3 regions of the Streptomyces sp. NPDC007808 genome follow, and region 1 is predicted to be linked to each of the others. Evidence: riboswitches for the same ligand, from Rfam matches in the RefSeq annotation. Region 1 holds a riboswitch; each other region holds the start of a gene.

Region 1 (6,762 bases):
GGATCGCGGTGCCGGTCATCGCTCTGGTCGTGTTCGGCGGGCTGATCGCCAGCGTCGTCGGATTTGTCATCGGACTGCTCTTCAAGGTGCTGCTCTTCGTGGCGCTGGTCGGGGGACTCATCTACGTCGTACGGAAGTTCACTTCCAGCTCCTCGTCGCGCAGCGACTGGTGAGAGGCGTGGGGCGAGGGAAGCGGTAACAGGAATTGCCGGTTCCCTCGGGCGAGGGAAGTTTCCCGGGCAGCACGTCTGTCGGCGGTGGCAGGCGAATAGAGTCCGGAAATCGACGCGGGGGGCACCCCGCGAGCTGGCGTGCACCCCCACCCGTGTTCCCCCGGCACGGGCTCCCCCCTCGCGCTTCGGGAGTGACCCTTGGCCACGGTTGACACCGCCCCCTCAGACCCCCACGCATCCGTCGGACGGCCGTGTTCCTCGGTGCCCCAGGTACCGCGGCAGGCGTCCCCCGTCCCCTCCGAGCAGCCCCACTCGGCGACGCTCATCGGATCCGTCCAGCGGGCGATGCGCCTGTTGGAATGCGTCGCCGAACACGAATACGGAGCGCCCGCCAAACAACTCGCTCGCGAGACGGGCCTGGCGCTGCCCACCGCCTACCACCTGCTGCGCACACTGGTGCACGAGGGCTATCTGCACCGTGACAAAGGGCTGTTCTTCCTCGGTGACGCGGCCGTACGGCTGAGCAGCAGCGCAGCCAAGCAGAAACGTCGCAGCACGGTCGCCGACGCACTCGCCCACTGCCGTGACGCCATCGGCGTCCCCGTGTACTACGCCCTGTACCGGGACGGCGAGATCGAGGTCATGTGCGTCTCCGACACTCCGGGCAACCCCGCCGTCGAGGAATGGGCCGACTTTCGTGAGACCGCCCACGCGCACGCCATCGGCCAGTGCCTGCTGTCCCAGCTGGACGAGGACGCCCGTCGGGACCACCTCGACCGCCACCCCGTGCAGTCCATCACCCCGTACACGGTGCGCGACAGCCGCACCCTGCTCCGACGGCTCGACCAGGCCCGAAGCGCCCAACCGGTGACCGAACGTCAGGAGTACGCGCTGGGCACGGTGTGCGCGGCGATCCCGATCACCGTGGGCACCACGGCCGCCACGATGGCCATTTCGCTGCCCGTTCACCAGGCCGACCGGCTGCTGTCGGCGGCGCGGCAACTGCAGGACGAAATCGGGCGGCTGCTGGGGTCACTCGCGATCTCTATCAGTATCTGAAAACTCACTCCTTGTGATCTCTCGTGTACGTTCAGCAAGATTCCACCAGTGTCGGGGTCCGTTCCCGGCCAGTCGACGGCAAACGACGGGGTAGGCGATGCGAGAGTCCGTACAGGCAGAGGTCATGATGAGCTTCCTCGTCTCCGAGGAGCTCTCTTTCCGCATCCCGGTGGAGCTGCGCTACGAGACCTGTGATCCCTATGCCGTACGGCTGACCTTCCACCTGCCCGGAGACGCCCCGGTGACATGGGCGTTCGGCCGTGAGCTGCTGGTCGACGGGGTCGGCCGGCCTTGCGGGGAGGGTGACGTACGGGTTTCACCGGCCGGTGCCGAGACCTTGGGTGACGTGCTGATCAGGCTTCAGGTGGGCGCCGACCAAGCGTTGTTCCGCTCCTCCGTGGCGCCGCTCGTGGCTTTCCTCGACCGCACGGACAAACTGGTGCCACTCGGGCAGGAGGGTGCGCTGGCCGACTTCGACGCCCACCTCGACGAGGCTCTGGACCGCATCCTGGCGGAGGAGCAGAGCGCGGGCTGAGGCTTCAGGGTCGTGGGCGTGCGTGACGTAACGCTTCGCCGGGTGCCAGGGGCACTGCCGACGGGCGCCTGTGCCGCAGGTGCTCGGGTTCGGCGGAGGCCGCGGGCGCGGCCGGCGCTCACCAGCTCCACGGGCGGGGCGGGACGCCTTCCTCCCGCGGGGTGCACTCCGCACGCCCCCGTACGGGCGGTCGCACGAGACCGGCGTCCGCCCCCCTCACCGCTTGCGCCGACGACCCCGTCCGCCGCGTGCGGCAGGCGGGCCCGCAGCCGGCCGTTCAGCAGCCGCGGGCGTACCCGCCGGAGCGGGACGGGCACCCGCGGGCACCGCCCCCTTCTCCGGCCGGTCGGCGGAAACCACCAGCGCCGCGAGAGCCGTGGTGACGGGCACCGACGCGACCAGCCCGATCGAGCCCACCAGCGTCCGCACGATCTCCTCCGCCACCAGCTCGCTGTTGGCGACCGTGCCGACGCCGCTCTGCGCGATCGAGAAGAGCAGCAGCAGCGGCAGCGCGGCGCCCGCGTAGGCGAGGACGAGTGTGTTGACCACGGACGCGATGTGGTCGCGGCCGATCCGGATACCCGCTTGGTACAGCCCGCGCCAGCCCATCGTGGGGTTGGCCTCGTGGAGCTCCCAGACGGCGGACGTCTGGGTGACCGTCACGTCGTCGAGGACACCGAGCGAGCCGATGATGATTCCGGCGAGCAGCAGACCACTCATGTCGATCGACGGGTACAGGCCGTGGATCAGTCCGGTGTTGTCGTCGGTGTTGCCAGTGAGCGCCGCCCAGTCGATGAACACCGAGCCGAGGAAGCCGATCAGCAACAGCGAGATGAGCGTGCCGAGCACCGCGACGGACGTCCGGGCCGACAAGCCGTGGCACAGGTACAGGGCGATGAGCATGATGGCGCTCGACCCGACCACCGCCACGACCAGCGGGTTGGAGCCCTGAAGGATCGCCGGCAGGATGAAGAAGTTCAGCACCATGAAGCTGATGGCCAGCGAGATCAGCGCCATGACACCACGCATCCGCCCGACGATCACGACGGCGACCGCGAAGATGCCGGCGAGCACGGACAACGGCACTCGACGGTTCACGTCGGTGACCGAGTACTGCAGGTCCTTGGGCGCCGAGGGTTCGTAGGCGACCACGACCTCCTGGCCCTCGCTCAACTGCCGTGACTGGTCGGGCTGCACGATCTCCGTGAACGTCCGGCCCTTGTCCTTGCCGGTGTCGACGCGGATCGTCGCCTTCTTGCAGGTGCCGTTCTCCTGCTGCACGGCGGAGGAGCCCTCGGCCGTGGAGGTGTCACCGGTCGGGGGCACCCCCGAGGCGCCTGCTTCCTTGCAGCTCACCTCGACCACCTGGGTGACCGTGGCTTGCTGCGTCTGCCGGTCGAAGCCGACGCCTGTGCGCTCGTGCGGCGGGGCGCCGCCCGGCCACAGCACGACGAGCCCCACCATCACTGCCGCGGCGAACGGGATCAGGACCGCCGCGATGACCTTGCGCAGATGCTGGGAGACGGGCGCCGCGGGGCCGTGGGCGTGACTGTGCGAGTGCCCATGGCCGCCGCCCCCGCCTCCACCCTGGCCCCCGCCACCGTCACCGTGCGAGCCACCGGAACCGGGCCCATGCCCGTGCCCCCCACCCCCGAAGTCGTCCCCGTGGCCGCCCCCGAAGCCATCCCCGTGACCGCCCCCGGAACCCGGCCCATGACCGTGTCCCCCGCCGAAGTCGTCCCCGTGACCGCCCCCGAAGCCGTCCCCGCTCCCCCCACCAGGTCCGCGACCGGGCCCTTCCACGTCCCCGGGCCCTCGCCCCGGCGCGCCGCGATAGGCGGGACCGTAACCCCGTACGCCACCCGCCCGGGGCCCCCGCTCGTGCCCGCCGCCGGCGCCGGTCCCGCCTCCGCTGCCATGCTCCTGCACCCCACCGGAACCCCGGCCGTGCTCGTGCCAGCCGTCGGATCCAGCCGCGTGGTCGCCGGACCCATCGCCGGACCCATCGCCGGAACCACGGCCGAACTCACCGTCGTATCTGCCTCGGGGCATCGCCGAACCCCGGCCGTCCGTAAGGCCGTTGCCTCGTGCGGGGCCGTTTCCGGAGCCCGAGCCGCGGTGCGGCTCGGGCGGTGGGTACGGAGGTTCATGCGTCGTGGTCACCGACCGATCATCGCAAGAACGAGGGGGGCCCTCTGTTCACCGCGCCCGAATTGACGCTAGCGTGGAGCCACCTTTGTACACGCGGGAGCTCGGAGCACCGGGCTGAGAGGGCGCTGACCTCCGTCCCAGCGATGTTTCACATGAAACATCACCCATCGCGAGTGATGTTGCACACGAAACATCGGCAGACGGATACCGCTGCGTCGACCGCCGAACCTGTTACCGGGTAATGCCGGCGTAGGGAGTAGGTCTCATGACCATCAAGGACGCGCGCACGCCTGCCTCCGTTCAGGACGAGAAGTCCCAGGAGGCCGGGAAGTCCATCGGCTGGCACAAGGCGTACGTCGAGGGCTCACGCCCCGATCTGCGGGTGCCGGTCCGCCAGGTGCACCTCACCAACGGGCAGTCGGTCACGCTGTACGACACGTCGGGCCCGTACACCGATCCACTCGCCGAGACGGATGTCCGCAGGGGGCTGCCTCCGTTGCGGGAGAACTGGATCATCGCCCGCGGCGACACAGAGGAGTACGCGGGCCGTCCCGTCCGTCCCGAGGACGACGGGATCAAGCACACCTCGCCGCGTGGTGGCCTGCGCAACCTCGACGCCGTCTTCCCCGGCAGGCCGCGTCAGCCGCGTCGTAGCCGGGACGGCAAGGCGGTGACGCAGCTCGCCTACGCGCGCCGTGGCGAGATCACTCCCGAGATGGAGTTCGTAGCCATCAGGGAGAACGTTTCTCCCGAGGTGGTGCGCGACGAGATCGCGGCGGGCCGGGCGGTGCTGCCGGCCAACGTCAACCACCCGGAGATCGAGCCGATGATCATCGGCAAGCGGTTCCTGGTGAAGGTCAACGCCAACATCGGCAACTCCGCGGTCACCTCCTCCATCGAGGAGGAGGTCGAGAAGATGACCTGGGCGACCCGCTGGGGTGCCGACACGGTCATGGACCTGTCCACCGGCCGCAACATCCACACCACGCGCGAATGGGTGCTGCGCAACTCCCCCGTCCCGATCGGCACGGTGCCGCTCTACCAGGCGCTGGAGAAGGTGGACGGCCGCGCCGAGGAACTGACCTGGGAGATCTACAAGGACACGGTCATCGAGCAGGCCGAGCAGGGCGTGGACTACATGACGGTCCACGCGGGCGTGCGCCTGCCGTACGTACCGCTCACCGCCAACCGCAAGACCGGCATCGTCTCCCGTGGCGGCTCGATCATGGCCGCGTGGTGCCTCGCGCACCACAAGGAGAGCTTCCTGTACGAGAACTTCGAGGAGCTGTGCGAGATCCTCGCGGCGTACGACGTCACGTACTCGCTCGGCGACGGCCTGCGGCCGGGCTCGATCGCGGACGCCAACGACGAGGCGCAGTTCGCGGAGTTGAAGACGCTCGGGGAACTCAACACGATCGCCAAGCGTTTCAACGTACAGACCATGATCGAGGGCCCGGGACATGTCCCGATGCACAAGATCAAGGAGAACATCGACCTTCAGCAGGAGATCTGCGATGAAGCTCCGTTCTATACGCTCGGCCCGCTGACCACGGACGTCGCGCCGGCGTACGACCACATCACCTCCGGCATCGGTGCCGCGATGATCGCCTGGTGGGGCACGGCCATGCTCTGCTACGTCACGCCCAAGGAGCACCTGGGCCTGCCCAACCGTGACGACGTCAAGACCGGCGTCATCACCTACAAGATCGCCGCCCACGCGGCCGACCTCGCCAAGGGGCACCCGGGCGCCCAGGAGTGGGACGACGCGCTGTCCGACGCCCGCTTCGAGTTCCGGTGGGAGGACCAGTTCAACCTGGCCCTCGACCCGGACACCGCCCGCGAGTTCCACGACGAGACACTGCCGGCCGAGCCCGCCAAGACGGCTCACTTCTGCTCCATGTGCGGGCCGAAGTTCTGCTCGATGAAGATCTCCCAGGACATCCGCCGCGAACACGGCGGTTCCCGGCAGGAGATCGAGGACGGCATGGCGCGGAAGTCGGAGGAGTTCGCGGCGGCGGGCAACCGGGTGTACTTGCCGATCGCGGACTGAGTGAATGCCGGCCGGGCAGGGGAACCCGCACCAGCGGCGCCCCTGCCCGCCGCACGCGAGGATCGCCCGCCCACCCGTCCCCGTAACGGAACGGGCACTACGCCGCTCGATGCGACCAAGATCCCTAGGGTCTTCCGTGTGAGTGGGATCGATGTCACCAACGGAGTGGTCGGCGCCTTCATCGGCATGCTGTTCGCGGTGCTGTTCCAACAGCCCCTGCAAAACCTCTGGTACCGGCTGCGCAGACGGTCGGCCAGTGCGCTGCGCAGTCTGGGGCGCAAGGAGGAGTCCGGGCCCGCCTGGAGCACCTTCTCGCTGGGGCCGCTGCAGACGTCCGCGCTGATCGTCGAAGGGGACGGTGACAAGCCGATACCCCCGGAGGCGGTGTACGTCCATGTGCTCGACGGCGAGGTGGAGTTGCCGCCCGACATGGCCGACTGGCGTGCGGAGGTGGCCGAGGAGAGCGAGCGACTGCGGGCCGAGGGCCGCACCCCGTTGTGGAACGGGCCGCGGTACGCGGTCGAGTCGGTCGACATCTCCCGTACCCCTCTCGACGAGACGCCCGAAGTCCATCTGCGGCTTCGGCCCACGGACTACTACACGTTCCTGGCCGCCCAGCAGCTCGACCGCCGGCTGCCCGACGGCACGACGCCCCGCTCCCGGTATCTGGACCCGGAGAAGCCGCTGCGGGCACCGGACTTCCTCCAGTGCAGCTTCGCCGTCAACATCGCCGTGGTCACCGCCGACGACATGCTGGTGGTCAGCCGGCGCAGTGACCGGGTGCGCATGGCACC
Region 2 (6,762 bases), on a different contig from region 1:
AGTTGGTGGCCGAAAACAGCCCACCCGAAGGGCCGGACCGGGCCCCGCGACCGGCTCCGCAGCCTCCTTGACCACGGACTGAGACGCGACCGGGCGGCATGTGAGACGCGATCGAGCCGCCCGTAAGACACCGGAAGACACCGGGCCGCGTAGGACGGCGGGGCGCCCTACGGCTGGCGCAGCCGCTTCGCGAACTCCGCCGACGCGGCGGCCGGGTCGTCGGCCTCCGTGATCGCCCGCACGACGACGACGCGGCCGGCTCCCGCCTCCAGCACCTCGTCGAGATTGCCGAGGTCGATGCCGCCGATGGCGAACCAGGGGCGGTCGGTGCCGAGGGCGGCGGTGTGGCGGACGAGGTCGAGGCCGGGGGCGTGGCGGCCGGGCTTGGTGGGAGTGGGCCAGCAGGGGCCGGTGCAGAAGTAGTCCACGCCCTCCTGAGCGGCGGCCGCGGTCGCCTCGGACTCGGAGTGCGTGGAGCGGCCGACGAGGACGTCGTCGCCGAGGATCGCGCGGGCGGCGGGCACCGGAAGGTCGCCCTGGCCCAGGTGCAGGACGTCGGCGCCGGCGGCGTGGGCGACGTCGGCACGGTCGTTGACCGCGAGGAGCTTGCCGTGCCGGGCACACGCCTCGGCGAAGACCCGCAGGTGGTCGAGTTCCTCGACCGCCTCCATGCCCTTGTCGCGCAACTGGACGATGTCCACCCCGGAGGCCAGCACGGCGTCCAGGAACTCGGCGAGGTCGCCCTGGCGCCTGCGGGCATCGGTGCACAGATAGAGCCGGGCGTCGGCGAGCTGGGTCCGGGCGGTGGCTCCGGTGACGGTGTCGGACATGCGGTTCCCCCTGTGATCGGGTGGCCGGGCGGGTGGCGTCGGGCTGCTGCCGGACGGTGGCACGGTAGCCGGAGCGGGGCGGGACGTCTTTGGGCCGGTGGCGGGAGCGCGGGGCGGCGGGCCGTGCCGGGTGGTGGTCGGGCGGCTCCCGGCTACCGGAGCGCGCCGGCCGCGGGGCCGTGAGGCCGTGAGGCCGTGGGCCGGCACTGGATGGTGGCGCAGCGCGGTGAAGGAGCGCCACAGGGGTCCCGGCTCCGGGCTCCCGGCCCCGGCTCCGGGCTCCCGGCCCCGGCTCCCGGCTCCCGGCTCCCGGCTCCCGGCTCCCGGCTCCCGGCTCCCGGCTCCCGGCTCCCGGCTCCCGGCTGAGCGTGCCGGGCCGCGGCGCCGTGCGGCCGCCCGGGCCGCCGCTGGGACGACGGCGCCGCCCGCTCGACGGCGCGGCAGAGGCTCGCGCGGCCGCAAAGTCTCACGCGGGCCGCAACGGCCTGGGTCGTCAGCCGGGCGCTGCGGCGGCGACGGCGTCGCGCACCGCAGGGCCCGGCCGCACTGCGGACGGTGTTCGGTTCAGACGGCGAGCGCCTGGGCGCGGCGCTTCACCTCGGTGCCGCGGTTCTCGCTCAGTGCCTGCGCGGGCGTGCCGGGCAGGCTCGGGTCGGGAGTGAAGAGCCACTCCAGCATCTCTTCGTCCGTGAAGCCGTCGTCCCGCAGGAGGGTCAGGGTCCCGGACAGGCCCTTGACGACCTTGTCCCCGTCGATGAAGGCGGCGGGGACGTGCAGCGCGCGGTTCTCGCCACGGCGTACGGCGATGAGCTGGCCCTCCTTGACCAGCTGCCGGACGCGTGTCACCTCGACGCCGAGTTGTTCGGCGATGTCGGGGAGGGTGAGCCAGGCGGGCACGAGAGCATCGATCTTTGCGTCAATCTCGGTCACGGGAACAAGCCTGCCATCTGCCACTGACAGTCGGAAGCCAGGCCGGTCCACCTGGGCGGAGCCGTCGGCCCCGACGCGCTATGCCACCGCCGCCTTCATCGGCCGTGTCGCGTCCACCAGCAGCTGCGGGTTCATCCGGGTGCCCGCCTCGATCAGCCGCCGGCCCTGGGCGAGATCCCTCGGTCGGCCCACGGCCAGCAGGGCGACCAGGCGGTCGTCCCGCAGCCAGCAGACCGACCAGGCCGGGCCCGACGGTTCGCCGCGCCACAGCGTCGTGTCGGCGGCGGGGTGGTGGCCGGCGTACTGGACGAAGCGGCCGAACTGCTCGGACCAGAAGTACGGCACGGGGTCGTAGACGGCGGGCGGCTCACCCGTGGCCTCGCCGAGGATGTTGGCGGCGACCGTGCGCGGGCCCTGCAGGGCGTTGTCCCAGTGGTGGACCAGGAGGCGCTCGCCGTACCTGCCCGAAGGGAACGAGGCGCAGTCACCGACGGCGTACACGTCCGGCACCGAGGTGCGCAGGTGGGAGTCGGCGACGACCTCGTCGTGCGCGCCGAGCTCGATGCCCGAACCGGCCAGCCATGCGGTGGCGGGCCGCGCCCCGATGCCGACCACCACGGCGCCAGCCGGGATCCGCGAGCCGTCGTCGAGGACGACCGCGCCGGGCTCGACGCGCTCCACACGCGCGTGCGTCCGCAGTACGGCCCCGCTGTCCGCGTACCAGGAGGTCATCGGCGCCGCCACCGCCGCGGGCAGCGCACCCGCGAGCGGTCGGTCGGCGGCCTCCACGACGGTCACCGCGCAGCCCGCCTCGCGCGCGGCCGTGGCGAACTCCGCACCGATCCAGCCCGCCCCGACGACGACGATGTCGTGCTGCCGTGCGAGCACCGGCCGCAGCCGCTCGGCGTCGTCCAGGGTGCGCAGCAGATGCACCCCCGGAACGCCTTCCGCACCCGGCAGCCGGATGGGTTCGGCGCCGGTGGCGAGCACGAGGACGTCGTACGGGACGGCCCCGGCCTCGGTGTCCAGCTCGTGGTCGGCGGAGCGCACGCCCAGCACCTCGCGCCCCAGCCGCAGTTCGATGTCGAGGGCGTCGAAGTCGACGTCGAAGGCGGAGCCTTCGGCGTTGCCGAGCAGGACGGCCTTGGACAGCGGAGGCCGGTCGTACGGCTGGTGGGGTTCGGCGCCGATCAGCGTGACCGTGCCGGTGAAGCCCTGTTCGCGCAGGGCGACCGCGGTCTGCACCCCGGCCATGCCCGCGCCCGCGACGACCACGCGTCGCGCCTGTGACGTGCCCTGTTGCTGCGTCTGCTCGCTCACCTGATCACCATAGACAACTGACAATTCGTCAGTCAGGGGGCGTGCTCAGTGACCTGCTCCACAACACTCGTGCCCCGACCCGCCTGCGACTCCCACTCCCAGCTCTCCGCCAGGCGCACCCGCCCGTCGGGCAGGTCGGTCACCGTCGACACACAGTGGCCCGACGACGTCGTCCCGTCGCGCTTGAGCTGCACGTACCGGAAGTCCAGCCGGTCACCTGCCCTGGTGCCGACCAGATACCCGCGCACGACGTCGCCGCCCGCGTACTCCGCCCAGATCTCACCGTCCTTCTCGTGGTAGGTGAACCGGGTGCGGGTACCCACCTGACCTGGGGCTTGGTCGGCCACGGGGGCGAGGACGAGTCCGTCGAGCGAGCGGGCCACGGGCACGGGCTCCCTTACTGAGGTCTGCGGCGTCGGGCTAGGGTGGCCAACGTAGAGCACTCGCGGGAGCCCGGACGCACCGGGCTGAGAGGGAGGCTGGCGGCCTCCGACCGTACGAACCTGATCCGGGTCATGCCGGCGAAGGGAGGGGCTGGACGCCCATGTCGCGTACGCGAACGTCAGACGTCCTTGTCATCGGGGGCGGAATCATCGGGCTCGTCACGGCGTGGCGGGCCGCGGGACGCGGGTTCACGACGGCCGTCGTGGATCCCGAGCCGGGCGGCGGCGCCGCCCAGGTGGCGGCCGGGATGCTGGCCGCCGTCACGGAACTGCACTACGGCGAGCAGACGCTGCTGGGTCTGAACCTGGCCTCGGCCCGCCGGTACCCGGACTTCGCCGCCGAGCTCACCGAGCTCACCGGCCATGACCTCGGCTACCGGCGCTGCGGCACGCTCGCCGTCGCGCTGGACTCCGACGACCGGGCCCACCTGCGGGAACTGCACGCCCTGCAGCGCCGCTCGGGGCTGGAATCCGAGTGGTTGTCGGGGCGTGAGTGCCGGCGCCTTGAGCCGATGCTCGCGCCGGGGGTGCGCGGCGGGCTGCGGGTGGACGGCGACCACCAGATCGATCCGCGGCGGCTGGCCGGGGCGCTGGTGGCCGCGTGCGAGCGGGCCGGTGTGGTCTTCCACCGGGCCTGGGCCGAGCGCTTCGACGTCGTACGGGACCGGGCCGCCGGCGTGACCACGGCGGACGGCACCCAGCTGCGCGCCGGCCAGGTGGTCCTCGCCGCCGGCAGTCGCAGCGGGCTGCTGCCCGGGGTCCCGGACGACGTGCTGCCGCCGGTGCGCCCCGTGAAGGGCCAGGTGCTGCGGCTGACCGTGCCGAAGCGGTACGCGCCGTTCCTGAGCCGGACCGTTCGGGCCGTGGTACGCGGCAGCCAGGTGTACCTCGTGCCGCGCGAGAGCGGGGAGCTGGTCGTCGGGGCGACGAGCGAGGAACTGGGCTGGGACACGACGGTGACCGCGGGCGGGGTGTACGAGTTGCTGCGCGACGCCCACGAGTTGGTGCCGGGCATCACGGAGCTGCCGCTCACCGAGACACGGGCCGGTCTGCGCCCCGGCTCCCCCGACAACGCGCCGCTGCTCGGCCCGACCGAGCTGACGGGGCTGCTGCTGGCCACCGGCCACTACCGCAACGGCGTGCTGCTCACACCGGTCACCGGCGACGCCATGGCGCACGTCCTGGCCACCGGTGAACTCCCCGAGGAGGCCAGGGCGTTCACGCCCAGGCGCTTCAGTCCCGCCGCACTCACGGAGCAGCCCGCATGAACACCCCGGTCAGGCCGGTCACCATCTCGGTCAACGGCGAGCGTCGTCAGATCGAGTCGGGCACGGCTCTCGACACGCTCGTGAAGTCCCTCACCGCGGCGCCCTCCGGGGTGGCCGCCGCCCTCAACGAAACCGTCGTCCCGCGCGCCCAGTGGCCGTCGACCCCCCTCGCCGACGGGGACCGTGTCGAGGTCCTCACCGCCGTCCAAGGAGGCTGACCATGGCCGACGATCCCTTTGTCATCGGCGACTCGTCCTTCACCTCCCGCCTGATCATGGGCACGGGAGGGGCGCCCAGCCTGGAGGTGCTGGAGCGGGCGCTGGTGGCGTCCGGGACGGAGCTGACCACGGTCGCGATGCGGCGGGTGGACCCGTCGGTGCACGGCTCCGTTCTGTCCGTCCTGGACAGGCTCGGCATCCGGGTGCTGCCGAACACGGCGGGGTGCTTCACGGCGGGTGAGGCCGTGCTGACGGCCCGCCTCGCGCGCGAGGCGCTCGGTACGGATCTGGTCAAGCTGGAGGTCATCGCCGACGAGCGGACCCTGCTGCCGGATCCGATCGAGCTGCTGGACGCGGCGGAGACGCTGGTGGACGACGGGTTCACCGTGCTGCCGTACACCAATGACGACCCCGTGCTGGCCCGGAAGCTGGAGGACGTCGGCTGTGCGGCGATCATGCCGCTGGGGTCGCCGATCGGCTCCGGACTCGGCATCCGCAATCCGCACAACTTCCAGCTGATCGTGGAGCACGCGCGCGTGCCCGTGATTCTGGACGCGGGCGCCGGTACGGCGTCGGACGCGGCGCTCGCGATGGAACTGGGTTGCGCGGGCGTGATGCTCGCCTCGGCGGTGACACGGGCCCAGGAGCCGGTGCTGATGGCCGACGCGATGAGGCATGCGGTGGAGGCGGGGCGTCTGGCCCGCCGGGCCGGGCGAATTCCGCGCCGCCACTTCGCGGAGGCGTCGTCGCCGGTGGAGGGCATGGCACGGCTGGACCCGGAGCGACCCGCGTTCTGAACGCACGTTCGACGTAAGCCTTTCACTCGTGAGGTGTGCGTCACAGGTCGGCTGCAGTCCCGCCCCGATCACGGTCGGGGCGGGAGGTGTGTCGGTGTCGGCTCGTAGACTCACCCGCGTGGATACGACCCTTCAGGACCCTCTGGTCGGGCAGGTGCTCGACGGCCGGTATCGCGTGGACGCGCGGATCGCGGTCGGCGGGATGGCCACGGTCTACCGGGCCGTGGACACCCGCCTGGACCGCGTGCTCGCGCTCAAGGTGATGCATCCCGCGCTGGCCGTCGACGGGGTGTTCGTCGACCGGTTCATCCGCGAGGCGAAGTCCGTCGCCCGGCTCGCGCACCCCAACGTCGTCCAGGTCTTCGACCAGGGCACCGACGGGTCCTACGTCTATCTCGCCATGGAGTACGTCGCGGGCTGCACCCTGCGCGACGTGCTGCGCGAGCGCGGGGCGCTCCAGCCCCGGGCGGCCCTCGACATCCTGGAGCCGGTGCTGGCCGCGCTCGGCGCCGCGCACCGCGCCGGGTTCGTGCACCGGGACATGAAGCCGGAGAACGTCCTGATAGGGGATGACGGCCGGGTCAAGGTCGCCGACTTCGGACTCGTACGGTCCGTGGACACGGTCACCAGCACCACCGGTGCCGTGCTCGGCACCGTCTCCTATCTCGCGCCCGAGCAGATCGAGCAGCCCGGAGCGGCCGACGCCCGGGTCGACGTGTACGCGTGCGGTGTCGTCCTGTACGAGATGCTCACCGGCGACAAGCCGCACGACGGGGACTCCCCCGCCGTGGTGCTCTACAAGCACCTCCACGAGGACGTCCCGCCGCCCTCGGCCGTGGTGCCGGGGCTGGCGTACGAGCTCGACGAGCTGGTCGCCTCGGCCACCGCGCGCAACCTGGACATCCGCCCGTACGACGCCGTGGCACTGCTCGCACAGGCCCGGGAGGCACGCGCCG
Region 3 (6,762 bases), on a different contig from region 1:
CGGCCGGGGCGCGAGCGCCCGCGCCAGCGCCACCCGCTGCTGCTCCCCGCCGGAGAGCGAGGCGACGGCTCGGCGAGCGGCGCCCGGCAGCCCGACCAGGTCCAGCAACTCCCCTACCCGCTCGGCCTGTTCCCCCTTGGAAGCGCCGTGCATCCGCGCCCCGAAGGCCACGTTGCCGCCGACGTCCCGCTGCGGGAACAGCTGATGGTCCTGGAACATCAGCCCCACCCCCCGCTTGTGCGCGGGCACCCCGGCCTGGTCCCGCCCGTCGAGCGACACCCGCCCGGCGTCGAGGGGCTGGAGACCCGCCACCGTCCGCAGCAGCGTCGACTTGCCGCTGCCGCTGGGCCCGAGCACGCACACGATCTCGTGCTCGGCGACGTCCAGGTCGACGGCGTCGAGCACCGCCCGCCCACCGAAGCGGACCGTCGCACCTTGCAGGCTCAGCAGCATCTAGAACTCCCCGCTCCGGTCGGTCCGCAGCCGCTCCAGCACCAGCAGGGCCACCGCGCACACCACCATCAGCACCGTCGAAAGGGCCATCGCCTGGCCGTAGTTGAGCTCACCGGCCCGCCCCAGCAGCCGTGCCACGGCGACCGGCAGCGTCGGGTTGTCGGGCCGGGCGATGAAGACGGTCGCGCCGAACTCCCCCAGCGACACCGCGAAGGCGAACCCGGCCGCGATCAGCAACGCCCGCCGTACCATCGGCAGGTCGATCTCCCGCCAGACCCGCCAGGGCGACGCCCCCAGCACCGCCGCCGCCTCCCGCAACCGCTGGTCCACGGCCCGCAGCACGGGCAGCATGGTCCGTACCACGAAGGGCACGCCGACCAGCGCCTGGGCCAGCGGCACCAGGATCCACGTACCGCGCAGATCGAACGGCGGCTCGTCCAGGGCGATCAGGAACCCGAACCCGACCGTCACCGCGGACACCCCGAGCGGCAGCATCAGCAGCGCGTCGAAGCCCCGCACGAACCGGCCCGCGTCCCGCCGGGTCAGCGCGGCGGCGGCCAGAGCGCCGATCAGCACGGCGATGAACGTGGCGACGACCGCGTACCGCAGCGAGTTGCCGATCGCCTCGATCGGCGCGACGAGGAAGACCCCGCCGTCGGCGTCGGTCAGCGCGCGGTAGTAGCCGAAGTCGGGGGCGTCCAGCGACCGCTGGACCAGGACGGCGAGCGGCAGCAGCACCAAGACCGCGACGACGGCCAGGACACCGGCGAGCAGCGCCCACTGCCCCGCACCTCGCGGCCTGCGCGCTGTCACGGACGCGTCCACCAGGCGCAGGGCGCTCTCCCGCCGCCGTACCGTCCAGGCGTGCACGGCGAGGATCGCGCCCACCGCCAGGAACTGGATCATCGTCAGGACGGCGGCCGTGGACAGGTCGAAGATCTCCGAGGTCTGCCGGTAGATCTCCACTTCGAGGGTGGAGAAGGTCGGTCCGCCGAGGATCTGCACCACGCCGAAGGAGGTGAAGGTGAACAGGAAGACCATGAGCGCGGCAGCGGCCACGGCGGGCGCCAGCGCCGGGAGGGTCACGGTCCGCCAGGCGGTCAGGCGGGACGCTCCGAGCATCCGCGCGGCCTCCTCCTGCCGCGGGTCGAGCTGGGACCAGAGCCCGCCGACGGTCCTGACGACGACGGCGTAGTTGAAGAAGACGTGCGCGAGGAGGATCGCCCACACGGTGGTGTCCAGCCGTACGCCCCACAGCTCGTCGAGGAGTCCGCCGCGGCCGACCAGCGCGAGGAACGCCGTGCCGACGACGACCGTCGGCAGCACGAAGGGGACGGTCACCACGGCCCGCAGCACCTGTTTGCCGGGGAAGTCGAAGCGCGCGAAGACATAGGCGCCCGGCAGCGCGATCAGCAGGGTGAGCGCGGTGGAGGCGAGCGCCTGCCAGGTGGTGAACCACAGGACGTGCCGGATGTCGGGCTCCGCGAGCACATCCAGGAGGCGCCCGAACTGCCAGGCCCCGTCGGCCTTCAGACCGCGCGCGACGATGGCGGCGACGGGATAGGCGAAGAAGACCGCGAAGAACGCGACGGGTACGGCGACGAGACCGAGCGGCACCGCCGCGCCCCGCGCGGCCCTCGTGCGGGAGGCCGCTACTTCAGTACGAGCGAGGTCCACGACTTGACCCAGTCGTCACGGTTGTCGGCGATCTTCGCCGGGGCCATCGTCTCGGGGTCCTCCGCCTGCGGGCCGTACTTCGTGAACTCCGGCGGCACCTGGGCGCCCTCGCGCACCGGGTAGACGAACATGTTGAGCGGCATGTCCTCCTGGAACGTCGTGCTCAGCAGGAAGTCGAGGAGCGCCTTGCCGCCCTCGGCGTTGCGGGCGTTGCTCAGCAGGCCCGCGTACTCGACCTGGCGGAAGCAGGTGCCGGTCGCTACGCCTGTGGGCGCGGTGGTCGGCTTGGGATCGGCGTAGATCACCTCGGCGGGCGGTGAGGAGGCGTACGACACGACGAGCGGCCGGTCGGCCTTGGCCTTCTTGCCGCCCGCGGAGCCGGAGAACTCCTCGTTGTAGGCCTGCTCCCAGCCGTCGACGACCTTGACGCCGTTGGCCTTCAGCTTCTTCCAGTAGTCCTGCCAGCCGTCGTCGCCGTACCTGGCGGCGGTGCCGAGCAGGAAGCCCAGGCCCGGCGAGGAGGTGGAGGCGTTCTCGGTGACGAGGAGGTTGCGGTACTCGGGCTTGACCAGGTCGTCGAAGGAGGCGGGCGGGGTCAGCTTGTGCTCGCTGAAGTACGCCTTGTCGTAGTTGACGCAGATGTCGCCGGTGTCGACGGGCGTCACCCGGTGCTTGTCCTGGTCGACCCGGTACTCGGGCAGGACCTGGTCGGAGCCCTTGGCCTCGTACGACTGGAACAGCCCGTTGTCGAGCGCGCGGGAGAGCAGGGTGTTGTCGACGCCGAAGAAGACGTCGCCCTGCGGGTTGTCCTTGGTCAGGATCGCCTTGTTGACGGCCTGCCCGGCGTCGCCGTCCTCCAGGACCTTGACCTTGTAGCCGGACTTCTTCTCGAAGGCGGCGAGGACGTCCTTGGACACGGCCCACGAGTTGTGGCTGACCAGCGTGACGGTCTTGGAACCACCACCGCTGCCCCCTGCGCCGTCGCCGTCGGACGATCCGCACGCGGCCAGCGCGGGCAGCGCGAGGAGACCGAGACCGGCGAGCGAGGCCGTGGCCTTGTACTTGGTGATGCTCACTGATTCCTCCTGGAGTGACCAGGAAGAGACGCGGCCCTGGCCGGAACCCCAGGGGCTCCGGGCAGGGCGCAACAGCTTGAGTGGTGACCGATCTCCCTACCCAGAATGACCTGGGCCAGGTTCGGAGGGTCTGCGGCCGGTGCCGCACTCTCAGCGCTGTGGCGCTCCCCTGTCGGAATATGCAGATGTTCTTACGGCGGTCAGACTACCGCTCGGTCGCGGCGAGCTGCCCACACGCCCCGTCGATCTCCTGACCACGGGTGTCCCGAATCGTCACCGGCACACCATGCGCGGCGATGGCTTCGACGAACGCCTTCTCGTCCTCGGGCCGGGAGGCGGTCCACTTCGAACCGGGAGTCGGGTTCAACGGAATCAGGTTCACATGCACGGGCTTGCCCTTGAGCAGCCGCCCGAGCCGGTCACCGCGCCAGGCCTGGTCGTTGATGTCCCGGATGAGGGCGTACTCGATGGACAGCCGCCGTCCGCTCTTCGCGACGTACTCGAACCCGGCGTCGAGGACCTCCCGCACCTTCCACCGCGTGTTCACGGGGACGAGGGTGTCGCGCAGCTCGTCGTCGGGGGCGTGCAGCGAGATGGCGAGCCGGCACTTGAAGCCCTCGTCGGCGAACCGGTGGATGGCCGGGACGAGCCCGACCGTCGAGACGGTGATCCCGCGCTGGGACAGCCCCAGCCCGTCGGGCTCGGGATCGGTCAGCCGCCGGATGGCCCCCACGACCCGGTTGTAGTTGGCGAGCGGCTCGCCCATCCCCATGAAGACGATGTTCGACAGCCTCGCCGGCCCACCCGGCACCTCTCCGTCCCGCAGCGCCCGCATCCCGTCCACGATCTGGTGGACGATCTCGGCGGTGGACAGATTGCGGTCCAGCCCCGCCTGCCCGGTCGCACAGAACGGGCAGTTCATCCCGCACCCCGCCTGCGAGCTGATGCACATCGTCACCCGGTCCGGGTACCGCATCAGCACCGACTCCACGAGCGTCCCGTCGAACAGCCGCCACAGCGTCTTGCGGGTGTCGCCCTGGTCGGTCGACAGATGCCGTACGACGGTCATCAGCTCAGGGAACAGCTCCTCGCGCAGCTTGTCGCGCGAACCGGCGGGGATGTCGGTCCACTGCTCCGGGTCGTGCGCGTACCGCGCGAAGTAGTGCTGCGAGAGCTGCTTGGCACGAAACGGCTTCTCGCCGATCGCGGCAACGGCGTCCTTGCGCTCTCCGGGCGTGAGATCGGCAAGATGCCGCGGCGGCTTCTTGGCTCCGCGCGGGGCGACGAAAGTGAGTTCTCCGGGCTTAGGCATGGCTGTACCAGTGTCGCAGATCGAATCGGGTGACCTGCGGCTGTCGCCTGCTACGGCTGCCGTAGGTAGTCGTCACCGGTCGCCGCTGAGCGGCCTCGGACGGCCCAGAGAAGGCCCAGAGACGGCCCAGCGGAGATCACTCGTCGGCTGCCGGCCCCTCATCAAGCCGGACCTTGACCTGGCGGTTGTGGGCGGTGCACCCGAGGACCTCCCCGTTGACCAGGCCTTAGTTCACTGATCGGGTTGCCGCCGACAGAGGAAGGGGCGGGTCTCCATCAGGGCGATGCCAGGAAGCATGAATCGCACCATTTGTCCATATCCTGCATCCATGATTATCGACTACGCGGCAGTGTTCAGAGCGCTGCCGGGCGCGGTCGCTCTGCTGACTCCCGAACTGGTCTTCGCCGACGCCAACCTCGCGTGGCTGCGCCAGGCCGGACGCAGCCGCGACCAGGTGGTGGGCCGCTACCTTTTCGACGCCTTCCCCGGCAGCCCGCGGGACCCGGCAGCCTCCGACGCCCGCCACCTGGAGGCATCCCTGCGAGCGGTCCTGGCCAACCGCAAGATCGACATGGACCTGCAGCGCTACGACGTGGAATCCGCGCAGCGCCCCGGCCATTGGGAGGAACGCTACTGGAGCGTGGTCAACGCGCCCGTCTTCGCGCCCGACGGCCAGATCACCCTGGTGATCCACCGCGTCGAGGAAGTCACTGAACTCCTGCGCGCCTCCAGCCGGCCGGACGGCTCACTCCAGCTTGAGGCCGAGCTCTTCAGCCGGATGCGGCAGCTGCACGAAATCAACGAGCGCCTGCGTCGCGCCCACGCCCGCGAGCGCGAGGTCGCCCTCGCCCTGCAGCGCGCCATGCTCCCCGTTCCGCCCCCGATCGGCCATCACCGGTTCGCCGTCCGCTACCGGCCCGCGGTCGGCTCCCTCAATGTCTGTGGCGACTGGTACGACCTGGTCCAACTCCAGGACGGCGACAAGATCGCCGTGGCCGTAGGCGATGTCGTCGGCCACGGCCTGGAGGCCGCAGGCATCATGGGCCAGCTCCGTAGCGCCCTGTCCGCCACCTCCCTGGTCGCCACCGGCCCCGCACAGGCCCTCGAGGTCCTCGGCCGGTACGCGCATTGCGTCACCGGCGCCGAGTCGACCACCGCGGTGACCGCCTTCATCGACTTCAGCCGCCACCTCATCACCTACTCCAGCGCCGGCCACCCCCCTCCGGTCCTTCTTCGTACCGACGGCACTGTGGAGCTGTTGGACCAGGCGACCGATCCGCCGCTGGATGCCGTCTTCGAGTCCAGCCCTCGGCCGGAAGCCACCACCGCCTTCACCGACGGCGGCACCCTCCTGCTCTACACCGACGGACTCATCGAACGCCGCCACCAGGACATCGACACCGGACTCAGCCAACTCACCGACGCCCTGATCCGCCACAAGGAACTCACCACCCCCGAAGCACTCGCCGATGCCGTGATGAACGACCTGATCCCCGCCCAAGGCGTCACAGACGACACCGCCCTGGTCGTCGTCAGCCTGTGAAGCGTCTCAGTGATCGCACTGCAGGTCTCCGCCCGCCGCTGCAGCACAAGACCCGCACGACCCGAAGAGACGACGCGGTCCCTCCCCAGCGGCTGCAACTCCACCTGTCAGGCGGCCCAGAACTTCCCATCGCCTGCTGAGCGACTTTGAAAACGGCTCACCAACGAAAGTCGCTGTTTTGCAGAAACAAGGGGCACGCGTCGCAAGAGTCCCACGCCAGCGGGCGTGGTCCCTGGCGTCCAGGTGGAGCGCGCCACTGTACGAACGACCTGGACGCCAGGGGCCGCGCCTGCTCGGCTCTGCCTGGGTCAATGGTGTGCGGGATGGGAGCCCCCAGCATCGGCCACGACGTGCCCACAGTCGGCGACGGTGCCCCCTCCGTCCCGGTGCCGGCCGATCCCCCGCCGGAGGCACAGTCCTGACGGCTCAGGGACGCCCGGCCCCTAAGGGCAACAACGTCGGACCAGGAAAGCAGTGGACGGCGTCCTATGTCCTAGCCGGGGCGCCGCGCACCCTCACTTCCACCTGACATGCATGCGCCGGGGCAAGGCACGGGAACAATGCTCAACATGGGTGCATGGGGGACATTGTTAGCAACCATTGCTGGTGCCGCGATCGCGCTCGTGGGCCAGCACCTGGTGAAGCGGGCTGAGGAGCGGGCTCGCATCTCGGAGCTTCTACTGGAGCAGTGCGCTGTGGTG

The links. Region 1 has a riboswitch for thiamine pyrophosphate ahead of thiC (phosphomethylpyrimidine synthase ThiC). Riboswitches for the same ligand answer to the same signal wherever they lie in the genome.
Region 2: linked by a shared signal. The riboswitch ahead of thiO (glycine oxidase ThiO) and the one ahead of thiC (phosphomethylpyrimidine synthase ThiC) in region 1 are both predicted to bind thiamine pyrophosphate.
Region 3: linked by a shared signal. The riboswitch ahead of ACFYNL_RS12070 (thiamine ABC transporter substrate binding subunit) and the one ahead of thiC (phosphomethylpyrimidine synthase ThiC) in region 1 are both predicted to bind thiamine pyrophosphate.

The regions. Positions count from the first base shown of each region.
Region 1 covers NZ_JBIAEQ010000004.1:227,601-234,362, reverse strand. Annotated here, with positions in the region: gene ACFYNL_RS16865 (DUF5326 family protein) at 1-173, shown strand, start outside; gene ACFYNL_RS16860 (IclR family transcriptional regulator) at 435-1,232, shown strand; gene ACFYNL_RS16855 (SsgA family sporulation/cell division regulator) at 1,330-1,767, shown strand; gene ACFYNL_RS16850 (YibE/F family protein) at 1,984-3,570, opposite strand; TPP riboswitch at 4,002-4,191, shown strand; gene thiC (phosphomethylpyrimidine synthase ThiC) at 4,184-5,968, shown strand; gene ACFYNL_RS16840 (hypothetical protein) at 6,107-6,762, shown strand, end outside.
Region 2 covers NZ_JBIAEQ010000002.1:141,570-148,331, forward strand. Annotated here, with positions in the region: gene thiE (thiamine phosphate synthase) at 168-830, opposite strand; gene ACFYNL_RS06860 (Rv2175c family DNA-binding protein) at 1,395-1,760, opposite strand; gene ACFYNL_RS06865 (NAD(P)/FAD-dependent oxidoreductase) at 1,839-3,080, opposite strand; gene ACFYNL_RS06870 (hypothetical protein) at 3,113-3,463, opposite strand; TPP riboswitch at 3,516-3,627, shown strand; gene thiO (glycine oxidase ThiO) at 3,625-4,791, shown strand; gene thiS (sulfur carrier protein ThiS) at 4,788-5,009, shown strand; gene ACFYNL_RS06885 (thiazole synthase) at 5,012-5,806, shown strand; gene pknB (Stk1 family PASTA domain-containing Ser/Thr kinase) at 5,925-6,762, shown strand, end outside.
Region 3 covers NZ_JBIAEQ010000003.1:67,879-74,640, forward strand. Annotated here, with positions in the region: gene ACFYNL_RS12060 (ABC transporter ATP-binding protein) at 1-453, opposite strand, end outside; gene ACFYNL_RS12065 (ABC transporter permease) at 454-2,130, opposite strand; gene ACFYNL_RS12070 (thiamine ABC transporter substrate binding subunit) at 2,106-3,206, opposite strand; TPP riboswitch at 3,282-3,387, opposite strand; gene rlmN (23S rRNA (adenine(2503)-C(2))-methyltransferase RlmN) at 3,412-4,518, opposite strand; gene ACFYNL_RS12080 (PP2C family protein-serine/threonine phosphatase) at 4,847-6,061, shown strand; gene ACFYNL_RS12085 (hypothetical protein) at 6,631-6,762, shown strand, end outside.